3 regions of the Shouchella sp. JSM 1781072 genome follow, and region 1 is predicted to be linked to each of the others. Evidence: predicted binding sites of a transcription regulator. Region 1 holds the regulator's gene; each other region holds the start of a gene.
The links. The regulator LexA, encoded in region 1, represses DNA repair genes until DNA is damaged. The targets are predictions, from matches to a motif close to CGAACATATGTTCG.

Region 2: the regulator LexA is predicted to act here: its motif matches at 1,483-1,496, upstream of ACE1TH_RS12180 (YhjD family protein).
Region 3: the regulator LexA is predicted to act here: its motif matches at 2,257-2,270, upstream of ACE1TH_RS10200 (YolD-like family protein).

What each region holds. Positions count from the first base shown of each region.
Region 1 covers NZ_JBHFQE010000001.1:903,435-907,724, forward strand. Annotated here, with positions in the region: gene dinB (DNA polymerase IV) at 1-145, shown strand, start outside; gene ACE1TH_RS04790 (MFS transporter) at 477-1,685, shown strand; gene lexA (transcriptional repressor LexA) at 1,733-2,362, opposite strand; gene ACE1TH_RS04800 (hypothetical protein) at 2,517-2,675, shown strand; gene ACE1TH_RS04805 (YneB family resolvase-like protein) at 2,706-3,368, shown strand; gene ACE1TH_RS04810 (DUF896 domain-containing protein) at 3,415-3,654, shown strand; gene tkt (transketolase) at 3,737-4,290, shown strand, end outside.
Region 2 covers NZ_JBHFQE010000002.1:519,482-523,771, reverse strand. Annotated here, with positions in the region: gene ACE1TH_RS12195 (tRNA-binding protein) at 1-184, shown strand, start outside; gene ACE1TH_RS12190 (GNAT family N-acetyltransferase) at 579-1,088, shown strand; gene ACE1TH_RS12185 (hypothetical protein) at 1,142-1,291, opposite strand; gene ACE1TH_RS12180 (YhjD family protein) at 1,527-1,976, shown strand; gene ACE1TH_RS12175 (dicarboxylate/amino acid:cation symporter) at 2,161-3,300, shown strand; gene ACE1TH_RS12170 (VOC family protein) at 3,454-3,876, shown strand; gene ACE1TH_RS12165 (phosphotransferase) at 3,866-4,290, shown strand, end outside.
Region 3 covers NZ_JBHFQE010000002.1:161,985-166,274, forward strand. Annotated here, with positions in the region: gene ACE1TH_RS10195 (efflux RND transporter permease subunit) at 1-2,089, opposite strand, end outside; gene ACE1TH_RS10200 (YolD-like family protein) at 2,307-2,660, shown strand; gene sda (sporulation histidine kinase inhibitor Sda) at 2,824-2,970, shown strand; gene ACE1TH_RS10210 (M3 family oligoendopeptidase) at 3,000-4,290, opposite strand, start outside.

The DNA of each region.
Region 1 (4,290 bases):
TTACGTTCACACAAGTGAAGCGTTATATCAGTATGTGCAAGAATTGTGGTTTGAATATGGAGAGATCCGTCACCAAGTTCGTTTGCTTGGAGTGAGTGTAACGAATTTAGTTGAAATACGCTACCAAACACTTTCGCTTTTTTGAAGCGGTTAAAGATAAAATAAAATAATTCCTACAATGACAAGTAACAAAAACAGGACAAGAATGGTGATAAGCAATACCATTTCATCTGAAAGATCCATTCCATTCGCCTCCTATGTATGGGTTATAGTCATCCTATGAAATTTTTTCGGATGTGTGAAAAGAGAATGAAATGAAAGAAAACGGGCTGTTTAGACTCTTTTCTTACAGATTTAGCTAGGAGAGAGCGTTTGACGGCTGTTTTTTTTTCGCATATATTTAGAGTTGCGAAATAAACAAGGAAGATCTTTAGACAACGAAGGTGATCAGTATAAAAGCGGAAAAGCGTAATTTAATGATTATGTGGTTTGCCAACTTGTTTGTTGGTGCAAGTATGACAATGGTCATTCCATTTTTATCTCTTTACATTGAATCGTTCGGACAATATTCAGGTGAAGATGTTCAAAGATGGTCTGGCTTTGTTTTCGGTATTTCTTTCTTAGTTGCTTTTCTCGTTGCGCCAATTTGGGGACGAATTGGAGATCGTTACGGACGAAAAAAAGTACTCATTGGAACTGGTTTTGGGATTGCCATCTCGGTATTTCTTATGGGGTATGTTCAATCTGTTGAGGCATTGTTTGTTCTGCGTGCTTTCATGGGGCTTGCGACAGGGTTTATCCCTGCATCAATGGCTCTAATTGCAGCACAAAGTAGTAAGCGTACAGCAGGAGAAACGCTCGGAACTTTACAGACAGGTACTGTTTCTGGAGGTTTACTAGGACCTTTGTTTGGAGGTCTGATCGCAGATACTGTTGGAATGGAATTAACGTTTGTATTGACCGCGTCAATCTTAACCCTCGCATCACTACTTGTTGTTTTTGGGGTAAAAGAAGTGATTTATGAAGAAAAAGGTGAGAAAAAGCGGAAATATGCAGCAAAAGAGGTACTGGCATTTATTGTTCGTTCCCCTATGCTAATCATGGTAATGGTTGTAGCGCTCATTATTCAAATGGCATTGTTTAGCGTCCAGCCACTTTTAGCTCTATTCGTTAATGATTTAGTCGGGCCAGTTGAAAATATGGCATTTTTAGCCGGTTTAGCGTTTTCAATAACCGGTTTAGGGAACTTATTGTCAACTCGAAAATGGGGACAGCTAGGTGATCGAATGGGCCATGAAAAGGTAATGCTCATTTTACTTATTTTGTCTGGTGTGTTTTTCATTCCGCAAGCATTCGTTGATTCACTCTGGCAATTAATTGTGTTACGCTTCGTCTTTGGTTTAGCGGTAGGAGGATTAATTCCTTGCACGACAGCGTTTATTCGCCAAGCGTGTCCAGTATCGATGCAAGGGGAAGTGCTCGGTTATAATCAAAGCTTTCGTTTTTTAGGAAACGTATTAGGACCGGTCTCAGGCGGTTTAATTGCAGCGAGTTTTGGTATTCCGTATGTATTTATTAGTGCCGGCGTCTTGTTTCTTCTGACCGCGATTGTTTTAAAAATCATGTTAAATAGTGAAAGTAAAAAAGAAGAGAATGAGGCTGACAGTCAAGCCCATCATCAATAAAGGCGTAAAAAAAGAGCACTGGGTTTTCCGGTGCTCTTTCTTTATGTTTAATGGATCGTTCGGAAAACACCAATGACTTTTCCTAAAATCGTACAATTGTCTAGTATAATCGGCTTCATTGTTGAATTTTCAGGCTGAAGGCGAATGTAGTTCTTTTCTCGGAAAAAACGTTTGACGGTGGCTTCATTTTCATCAGTCATCGCAACAATAATATCACCATTATCAGCACTTTGCTGTTGCTTCACAATGACTTGGTCCCCATCGAAAATACCCGCTTCGATCATACTTTCACCTTGAATAACTAAGGCATACACTTGTTCATGACCAGACATATGATCTGGAAGGGGGAGGTAGTCATCGATATTTTCAATCGCTGTAATTGGACTACCTGCTGTAACCTTACCAATTACAGGAATATAGCGTGCACGTTCACGAATAATGGAAGGCTCGTCCAGTGCTTCTTCAAGCGAAAGCACTTCAATTGCTCGAGGTTTCGTAGGATCACGACGAATGTATCCTTTCTTTTCAAGACGAGCAAGATGACCATGTACGGTTGAGCTTGATGCTAAACCTACTGCTTCCCCAATTTCACGTACGGAAGGCGGATAGCCTTTCTTTTTTACTTCATCTTTAATAAATAATAAAATTTCTTCTTGTCTAGTAGATAATTTAGACACTCCTCTTCACCTGCTTTATCTATGTATTCGTTATCTTTACTTTAGCACATCGAACATACGAACGCAAACATAAGTTCTAAAAATGCTTGACACGAACAAAAGTTCGAAGTATCTTAGAGTAAGAACAAATATTCTTACGAACGGGTGATCGATAATGAAGAAGAATCAAGAAAAAGGAATTATTATTGCTGGTATTATTACTGTTTTATTTATGTTTAGTAGTTTGTTATCCTTTGATGGTGATGAGAACGAGCAAGTAGAGGATCGAAACAGCAATACGGACAGTCACGTAATCCTTTTAAATGATCGTTAGTCGCTGAAACATTGCAGTGGGAGGTACAGTATGAAACGAAATAAAGCCATTTTATATTGTCGAGTTAGTACGGATAAAGAAAGTCAACAAACGTCTTTAGCTCGTCAAGAAGATGAATTAGTGAAAATGGCTCATCAACATGGAATAGAAGTGAGCGATTGTCTTTCTGAGGTTGCTAGTGGATATGACTTGGATCGCGATAATCTTCTATTTCTTTTAGATCAAGCAAAAAAACAAACGTTTACGCATTTGCTTGTAACAGACGAGACGAGAATTGGTAGGGGAAGAGCGAGGACTGCTATTCTATATCAACTTCAAAAGTATGGCATTACGATTTATACATGTCACAACGATGGTGCATTACATTTATCAGAAGCAGACGAGATGGTTTTTGAAATCGTAGCCATCGTGGAAGAGTACCAGCGAAAATTACATAACTTGAAAATCAAACGCGGGATGAGAAAAGCGATTGAAAAAGGGTATCATCCGGAGCGCAACTTAAAAGATACAGGTAGTGGGGGACGCAGTAAAAAAGACCTCCCAATTGAAGAAATTGTTAGATTGCGAGAGAAAAAGCTAACGTTTCATGACATTGCGATAACGTTAAATGGGTTAGGTTATCATTGTTCAAAAGCAACGGTACATCGGCGTTTTCAGCAATACGAGCAAACAAAATCAGATGAGTTGATCTAATGAAATGAAGATGCTATGATGACAACCGAAGGATAGGTGATTGACGTTGTTATCAAAATCAAAATTAGACCGAATCAATGAACTGTCTCAACTAGCGAAGACATCAGGATTAACGAAGCAGCAAAAAGACGAACAGCAAGCGCTTCGAAAAGAATATTTAAATACGTTCCGCTCCACATTTAAAAATCAACTACATTCCGTTAAAGTTGTTGATGAAGAGGGTACGGATGTGACACCGCAAAAGCTAAAAGATAGTAAAGCACAAAAACAAAATCCACCACACTAAATGTACAAGCTCCCGTCAGGCTTGTACATTTTTTTTATTTTGTTTATGATGGAAACGTACGAAGAATGAAAGGGTGTAACAAATGAAAAACAATATTGAAGAATTAGCGGTAAATACCATTCGAACACTTTCAATTGATAGTATTGAAAAAGCCAATTCAGGTCACCCTGGGATGCCAATGGGCGCAGCGCCAATGGCGTTGGATTTATGGGCAAATCACATGAATCATAACCCAGCAAACCCTGAGTGGACAAACCGAGATCGTTTTGTCTTATCAGCAGGACATGGTTCCATGCTTTTATATAGCCTTCTTCATTTGACAGGTTATGATGTGACGTTGGATGATTTGAAATCATTTCGTCAGTTAGGAAGTCGTACGCCAGGACACCCAGAATATGGTCATACGGCAGGCGTTGAAGCAACAACAGGTCCACTTGGGCAAGGTGTTGCAATGGCAGTAGGGATGGCAATGGCGGAGCGTCACTTAGCTGCGACATACAATACAGATGACCATGAAATTGTTGATCATTTCACGTATGCGATTTGTGGAGACGGTGATTTAATGGAAGGTGTGTCTGCAGAAGCAGCGTCACTTGCGGGTCATTTAAAATTAAATCGTCTTGTTGTTCTTTATGA
Region 2 (4,290 bases), on a different contig from region 1:
CACAAAACGTTATCAGCCTGAAGAATTAGTGGGAAAACAAGTCTTAGCCGTTGTTAACTTTCCTGCAATGAAAATTGCTGGCTATACGTCGGAGATTCTCGTGCTCGGAGCTGTGCCGGGAGAAGACGATGTAGTCTTGATTCAACCTGAGACGAATGTTGCAAATGGAACGAGAGTCGGCTAATAGATGAATTGGGGATAACTCAATTTAATGTGGTGAGATTATCCACATAAAGCGGATACATCCACATTTTTATGTGTATAACTTGTAACTTATCCACTTTTTGTGCTTGGATCATGTGTACAAATTGTTTTTGAAGAAAGAAAACTTTTTAAGTGATTTTAAGTGATTGAAAAAAACGCTTATAAAAACTTACATTATTACTTTTATTCACTTATAATAGAGGATGGGAATTGTCCCTATTGCTCAAGCCTAAAAAGAGTAGCACCACTAATGCTGCTCTTTGGGTGATTGAGCGAACCTCATTTGCGACGCTACGTCTTTTTTTATATACTAGTAATAACATCGTTCGAGCATTCGAATGAAATACTTACATTGACTGAGGGTTATGGCGAGCATGTTAACAACACTTAAAGATGAACAGTTTGATGAGCTTTATCAGCTATTTGAGGAAAGTTTTCCACAAGACGAATTTCGCTCGTATACTGTCCAAAAAGGATTATTGGACAGAGAAAATTACAATGTATACATTTACGAGCAGAATCAAGACATTGCTGCTTTTTTTGCTGTGTGGGAAACAGAAGACTTTGTTTTCCTGGAACACTTTGCTGTTAGAGAAGCCTATCGTAACGGAGGCTTAGGGGGGAAGCTTTTAAAGCACATGCTTGAAGAAGTAAACAAGCCAGTAATCATTGAAGTAGAGCCACCAGATGACGAATTAAAGCAACGTCGTGTTGCCTTCTACGAACGCAACGGCTTTCACTTCAGTTCGTACGGCTACATTCAACCTGCGCTAGGAGAAGATAGACAGCCGATGCCATTAAACGTAATGGCTTATCCACAACCGTTAAACGATGAGCGGTTTTATGTATTCAAAGACTGGATTTTTGCTGAATTATACAATTAACGTTTAATGACGATGCCACGCTTCTCTATAGAGCGTGGTTTTTTATATGGGATTTACTTGTTTTTTAGCGTTAAAATTTTTGTCTCTTCAATAAGTTTTGATTGAATATAGAGCTGTTGTTTTGCTATGGCTTTGAAATCTTTGCGTTTTAAATCAGCTTCATACTTAGATAGCTCACTCACTTGTTTACTTAATTTATCCATCTGAACCTCTCCTTTAACTACGCCTGTAGTAGTCATCGATCATGAACAATTGAATTGTTGTTATTGTATCAACCCTATTAGTAGAGGGACAAGCGTAAACGGAACTTTACAAACTTTCTATTCACAATTTGTAGATTTTGCAGGATTCTTTCACCTCGTTGTCATAATGGAAACATTATCCTCTAGTATATAGAATGTACGTTCGTATATACTACAAGCAATTGGAGGGTAAAAGATGAAGGATGAACAGGAAATAGATTTGTTCGATTTTTATCAAGATCTAGATACAAACGACGACATTGTTTTTACCGTGCGGACATTGTTATTAACAAACATGGCTAAAGCTATTCTTCATAAACAATTATGCGATTTAGAGCAAAACGAGAACCTTGCGCCTTCAACATCGACATATCTTAGAAGACTTCAACGTATGATGGCATTATTAAGCAATGATCTCTATTATATGAAGCGTTATTTAAAACAAGAGGGCGTGAAAGTGAGCGACACGCCGATTGAAGCGACGAGAAGCTATATGAACTGGTCATACTGGCATAAAGGAAGAGTAGCGCAAACAGGAGGAACCCCAACACAACTAAAGCAACAAATAAAAGCGCTTATTGCAGACTACTGGAAGCTGACGAAAGAGAGAGAACAAGATGGCGAAAGAAACGGGTTGTCCTTTTGAAGAGGCCTTAAGTATTCCTTTAGAAGAGATCAATGAAGAGTTGTTATGGAATGAAGTGTTAAAAAAAGAGAATGTAAAGGAAGACTAGTCTTAACAAAAAAAGACAATAGCTTTTTAAACTTTGTCCGTGCTATAATGACAAACATCCTTTGTATAAATACAGAATGATTAAGGGAGAGGGAACATGAAGTTAATTGTACGTTTATTACTCGGTATAGTACTTGGTATAATAATAGGACTTGTTGCAAATGAAGATATTGCACGTTTTATGGTGACAATTAGTGATGTAATTGGTAGCTTTATTTTCTTTATGGTGCCGCTTATTATTCTCTTTTTTATTGCCGCTGGAATTGCAAATCTCGGAAAAGGAGGAGGGAAGTTACTCGGGGCGACTATTAGTATTGCGTATGTATCAACGATTTTAGCAGGGATGTTCGCCGTTACAGTAGCGATGATTATCTTTCCTATGATTGGTCTTTCTGGGACTGAAGCAACCGCACCTGAAGGGTTAGATGCTTTGATTGATTTTGAACTTGAACCAATCTTTGGTGTATTGACCGCGCTAGTCTTAGCCTTCGTCCTAGGAATTGGAATTGCGGCGACAGAATCGATAACGTTTAAACGTGTTGTTGATGAAGGACAGAAAATTGTAGAACTTGTGATTCGTAAGGTTATTCTTCCTTTATTGCCTTTTTATATTGCGGGTGTATTGGCAGAAATGGCCTATGAAGGAGCCGTATTCGAAACGTTAAGTGTCTTTGCTATTGTGCTTATCTTAGCCATTAGCATGCACCTGATCTGGCTGATTGTGCAGTATACAATTGCTGGTATTGTCAACGGAGAAAATCCGTTTCGCTTAATGAAAAATATGATTCCGGCTTATGTAACTGCGCTTGGAACGATGAGCAGTGCAGCAACGATTCCGGTAACCGTAAATGCGGTCAAGAAAAATCGTATTAAAGATTCAATCGCAAATTTTGTTGTGCCGCTTTGTGCCAATATTCACCTGTCAGGAAGCACCATTACGATTCTTACAGCTGCAACGGCAGTTATGTATATGATGCCAGGACTTGAATTTCCTGGTTTTATCGGAATGATTCCAGTTATATTAACGCTCGGCATCATTATGATTGCTGCACCAGGTGTTCCAGGAGGAGCAGTAATGGCAGCAGTTGGAATTCTTTCGTCCATGCTCGGATTTAATGAAGCTGCGATTGCGCTTATGATTGCAATTTACCTTGCCCAAGACAGCTTCGGAACAGCCACAAATGTTACAGGGGATGGAGCGATTGCTCTCATTGTAAATGGGGGTAAAAAGGAGTAAGGGCTATAGAACCGTTTAAACAAATGGAACCAAGTAGGGAACCCCCCTCTTGGTTTTTTTATTTGCGCTATACAGAATGTATGTTCTTATGATAGAATATTCATAAAAAAGATAGGTCACCTTAGCCCAACGACATTGTAGAGGAGTCGTACTATGACAGTAGGATTATTGCATCACATTGAACTGTACGTATCAGATTTAAAGAAAAGTACCGAGTTTTGGGGATGGTTATTAGAATCGCTAGGCTATGAGAAGTATCAAGAATGGGACGAGGGGAAGAGCTGGAAGCTTGGTGATACCTATATGGTCTTTGTACAAACGGAAGAAAAGTATCTGGACCCTCCTTATCATCGAAAACGTGTTGGTTTAAATCACCTTGCGTTTCATGCGAAATCAACCGCTCATATTGATGAAATGACCGAGGCATTTAAGCATAAGCAGGTCCCCATTTTATATGAAGCTACGCATCCTTTTGCTGGAGGAGAGGGGTACTATGCAGTGTATGTGGAAGACCCCGACCGAATAAAAGTGGAGCTTGTGGCTCCAGAGAGTAGTGTGTGCAACCATGATAAGTAATGAAGAGAAGGAAAAAAAAGTAGAGAAAGTGATGGCATATAGCGCCTATTTAGCGGCGGGAAGCTATCAGTTTAGCACAGATTTTCGAATCTTTTTTCACGAGTCGAAACAACATCACCCGATATGTCGAAACGTTGAGGGAACAACCGAAGTATGGAACATTGCTGATGAACAGAAACAATTTGCTGGTAAGATCCTTTGGTTTAGTAGCAGTGGGGACATAAGGATTTTCTCAAATACTGAAGTGTTGACTCTTTGTGCAAACAAAGAAAACTATCTTAGAAAAATTGAAAATAATGAGCACTTCTCTTATGATTTTCAGCTGCCAAAGCAACTTTTTAAAGACGATATCAACTTGATCATCAAAGAAGAAGCTATTCCGTTTGTACCAAATGACCAGCAAGATGATGCATT
Region 3 (4,290 bases), on a different contig from region 1:
TTAACACGCCATTTTCGTTAAGTAAAAGTTCTTGTGCCTCTGCACTTTTTTCCATCAGTTGCTCAACAGATGGTCCACTTATGTCAATCGCGATTGGCGCGCCTACTGGCGGACCTGACTCGATGATGGACACTTCATACGTTTCAATGACTGAGAACTCTTCTGGTAGCGTTTCGCTCCACAAGTCCATTGCACTTCTAGCTTCAATTTGTTCTTTATCAATAAACACGAGGAAATTGGCTAGATTTTCACTTTCTTCTCCCCCACCATCAGAATTAAATAAACGCGGGATAGCTGTTCCAGAATAGCTGGAGACCGACCGAACAAAATCATGTTCTCCTAACCATGCCGCCATTTCTTCCGCTTCCGCTTCTGTTTGCGCAAGAGGCGTTCCGTCTTCAAGTGTCGTTTCAACAAACACTTCTTCTCGATCAGAATCCGGGAAGAACTCAATCGGAATCCACGGGATCAATCCATACGCTGCGGTTCCTAGAAACAAACCAGTGAACGCAACGATAAAGGGATGATTCACAACACCTCTCATTAATTTACGTCCGTACCATTGGCCACCTTTTTCTAAAACAGGACCTGCAATTCCTGCTGGGCGGCTATCTTGCTTTAACGGCTTCCTGTTTTCTTTCCACACTCGATAAACAGGCACACCGATTAACCCAACTGCGGTTGAAGCAATAATTGCGCTCACGACTACAACTGGAAGTGGACGAATAAATTCCCCTGCGCCACCTGGTAAAAATAAAATTGGAAAGAACGTAAACACAACGATGATCGTTGACGTAATGACAGAACCAAGTACTTCTGTCGTTCCTTTTCTTGCCGCTTCTTTCGGTGATTTCCCTTGCCTTAATTGTCTTTCAATGTTGTCATTCACCACGATCGCATCATCGACTAAAATCGCTAACACAAGAATATAAGCAATCAATGAAATTTGATTTAAGTCTACGTTGAAAAATGGTAATGCAATGGAGCCAATACTTAATGATACGGGAACAGCTATTGCGACGCTAATAGCGGAGCCGATTCGTAAACCAAGTGAACAGACAATTAGTACTGCTAAAAACGCAAATGCGAATGACCAAGCCAAATCTGCAAATAAATCCGAGACAAGGTCCGACTGTGAGTATAAAAGCTCAATTTCTGCCCCCTCAGGTAAATCCGCCGCGAGTTGTTCCACAAAGCCATCAAGTTCTTCTTGCGCACTTGGCACACTGCTACCTGACTGCAAGGTAAACGTAAGAGAAATGGCTCGTTCCCCATTAAATTGAACGGCTTCTTCACGTGCTTTAAATTGTTGTTGCATCGTTCCTACGTCTTCTAGACGAACAAGATCCCCTTCATCATTTACACCAACAGGGAGCTCATTAAATGATGAAACATCTTGATATGTATCAAGGTTGACTGGCACAACGGCTTCTCCATTTTCCCATTCACCAATAGGCGTGACATTTTCTTCACCTTGCAACACGCCAAGCACTTGGGCAAAAGAAAGGTCGTTTTCTTCCATCGCGTCAGCATCCAATGTGACGGCAACTTCTTGTCCCACTGTTCCTTGCACGTCAACACCGGTAATATCAACAAGTGAAGATAGATTTTCTTCATATGTTTCAATCATTTGCTGTAACGTTTCTACGTCTACATCATCATCGTACGTTATTTGGTACGTCGCTAACCCTTGATCTCCTAAATCCGTTTCCACTTCCGGGTTTGACGCATTTTCAGGTAAGGAAGATGCCAGCCCATTTACTTGTTGACTAATATCATTCCAAAGCGCTTCTTTGTTTTCGACACTTTCGTCGAGTTCGACCGTAATAAGAGACAGACTCGGTGCCGAGACTGATTCGTATGACTCGATTTCTTCATAGTTTCCAAGAATATCCTCTACCTGAGCGGTAATTTGTTGTTCCACTTCCTCTGATGAAGCCCCTGGATATGGCGTGACAATTTGACCAATCGGTGGTTCAAATTCCGGAATTTCTCTTTGTGAAAGCTGCGAAAAACTAATTGCTCCAACAGCTGTAAGCATAATAAAGAATAAGACCGTCAATTTCGGCCTATCTAAAATCCATCGCATATTTAACCCCTTCTCTAAATCAGTATCACGGTTTCTTACCCTCTTTAATTGCAGAGAAAACATCCTATTCGTAAATAGATGTCTTCCTCAACATTCATTCGTTGCACACAAACACTTTATAACGAGGTCAATCACTTTTTTATTATGTAATAATTTCCATTGTATAACGAACGCACATTCGTATATAATAAAAGAAAAAACCGAAAGGATGTTCGATATGCGAAAAGAAGAACTGTTTGTAAAACGCGGAAATTTACTTTGGGAAGGCAGTCGAATGATGCTTCCCGAACATAAAGAAAGCTGGCTAAAATTACAGCAAGAAGAATCCTATATTCCACTGCACGAACCATTATCAGAAGATAGCTGGCAGGAACTTGGCGAAACGATCTTAGAAGCAATGAATGAACAGCACTGTGTAACGGTAACGATTTGGAACGAAGGTCGTTATCTTCCATTAGATGGTGTCATTACAAAATATGACGACTTGAACAAGCGCATCAAGCTCCTTTTTGACGACGATTATGAATGGCTTAACCTTCGAATGATTAAAGATGTTTGTCGAAAAAGTTAACTGAATATGACTGCTCTAATCAAAGAGACTCACATTCTGTCGAACTGCTTTTGTTTTTCTGAAAATAAGTATATATAGTGATAGATTTTATTGATTAACACTATATATTGTGTTAAATTACATGTATACAAGAAATCTATTAACTAAAAGGGAGAGCCTCGTTATGTTACAGAAACTTTCCGATGATCTTCTTCTCGAAACGTATAATCGTGCGATCGATCTAAGCTTAAACGCTGATTTTATTTCGATTTTAAAACAAGAACTTCAGCGTCGAGGCCTCCTAAAACACATACATACAGAAAAAAGATAGCGCTAGCTAATTGGCGCTATCTTTTTCTATTAGAGCTGTAGTTCTTTTTCCATAAACGCCATCAAGGAGCGAATCATTTCCTCAGAGAAATCAAAACGAATCCCCGCCGTTTCAAATACTTCCGATAAAGATGTTGAACTCCCGAGCGCTAATGCCTCTTTATATTGCTTTAACGTTTTCTCAGGATTTTCTTGAAAATTTTTGTACATTTGAATAGCACCGAGCTGGGCAATAACGTATTCAATGTAGTAGAAAGGAACTTCAAAAATATGCAGCACGCCAAGCCACTGTGTTTCCTGCCACTTTTCATAATTAGACCAGTCTACAAGATTAGAATGGTGCGCTTCTACTAATGCTCGGTATTTCTCGTTTCGCTCTGCCGCTGTATGGGTCGGGTTTTCATACAACCAGTGCTGAAACTGATCGATAACAACACCACCTGGCAAAAACGTCACAACTGATTCTAATTGATCCCTTTTTGCTCGCTCGTAATCCTGCTGCTTTGGATAATACGTGTTCCAAAACGGCATAGAAAATAGCTCCATTGACATACTCGCAAGTTCACTTGATTCCATTGGCGTTTCACGGTACATCTCGAGAGGAAGATCTTTCTTTAAATCATTATGAATACAATGACCCATCTCATGAACAAGCGTAATCATATCCTCATGTTGCTTAGCATGATTCATAAAAATAACGGAAAGCTGTGAAAGAGGGAGTGGCGAACAAAATCCACCTGGTGACTTCCCTTTTCGACTTTCAAGGTCAAGCGCGCTTCCTTTATTTAAATCAGCTAAGAGTTTCCCGAATGATGGGTCTAATTGGTTTAAGACGGTTTCGGTCTTGGACACAAGCTCTTCAGTGGTTTGAAACGGTTTAAGCGGATTTTCACCCTGCTTTATCCCACTACGATCCCACGGTAAGTATGAATCAAGACCTAACTCATGCTGGTGCCGTTTATGTATTTTTTCCACAATCGGCTTCACGTAAGTCGCCACGTTTTCAGCTAAACGTTTACAGTCTTCTGGCGTATAATCAAACCGTTCATACTTCTTAAACATGTAGTCCATATAGTTTGTAAAACCAGCGTTTTCTGCTTTTTTCTGCCTAAGTTGAATTAATTCCGTCAGTATCTCTTGCAGTGGCTCTTCTTTTTCAATAAACGCTTCTCTTAATTTTGTCATCGCCCGCTTACGTTGGTTTCGATCATCGCTTTCCATATAAGCACTAAGCTGAGGAAGCGTTAGTTCTTCGCCATCCCATTCAGCTGTTAGCGAACCTGTATGTTCAAAATAGGATGTGGCGAGCTGATCTTCTTCT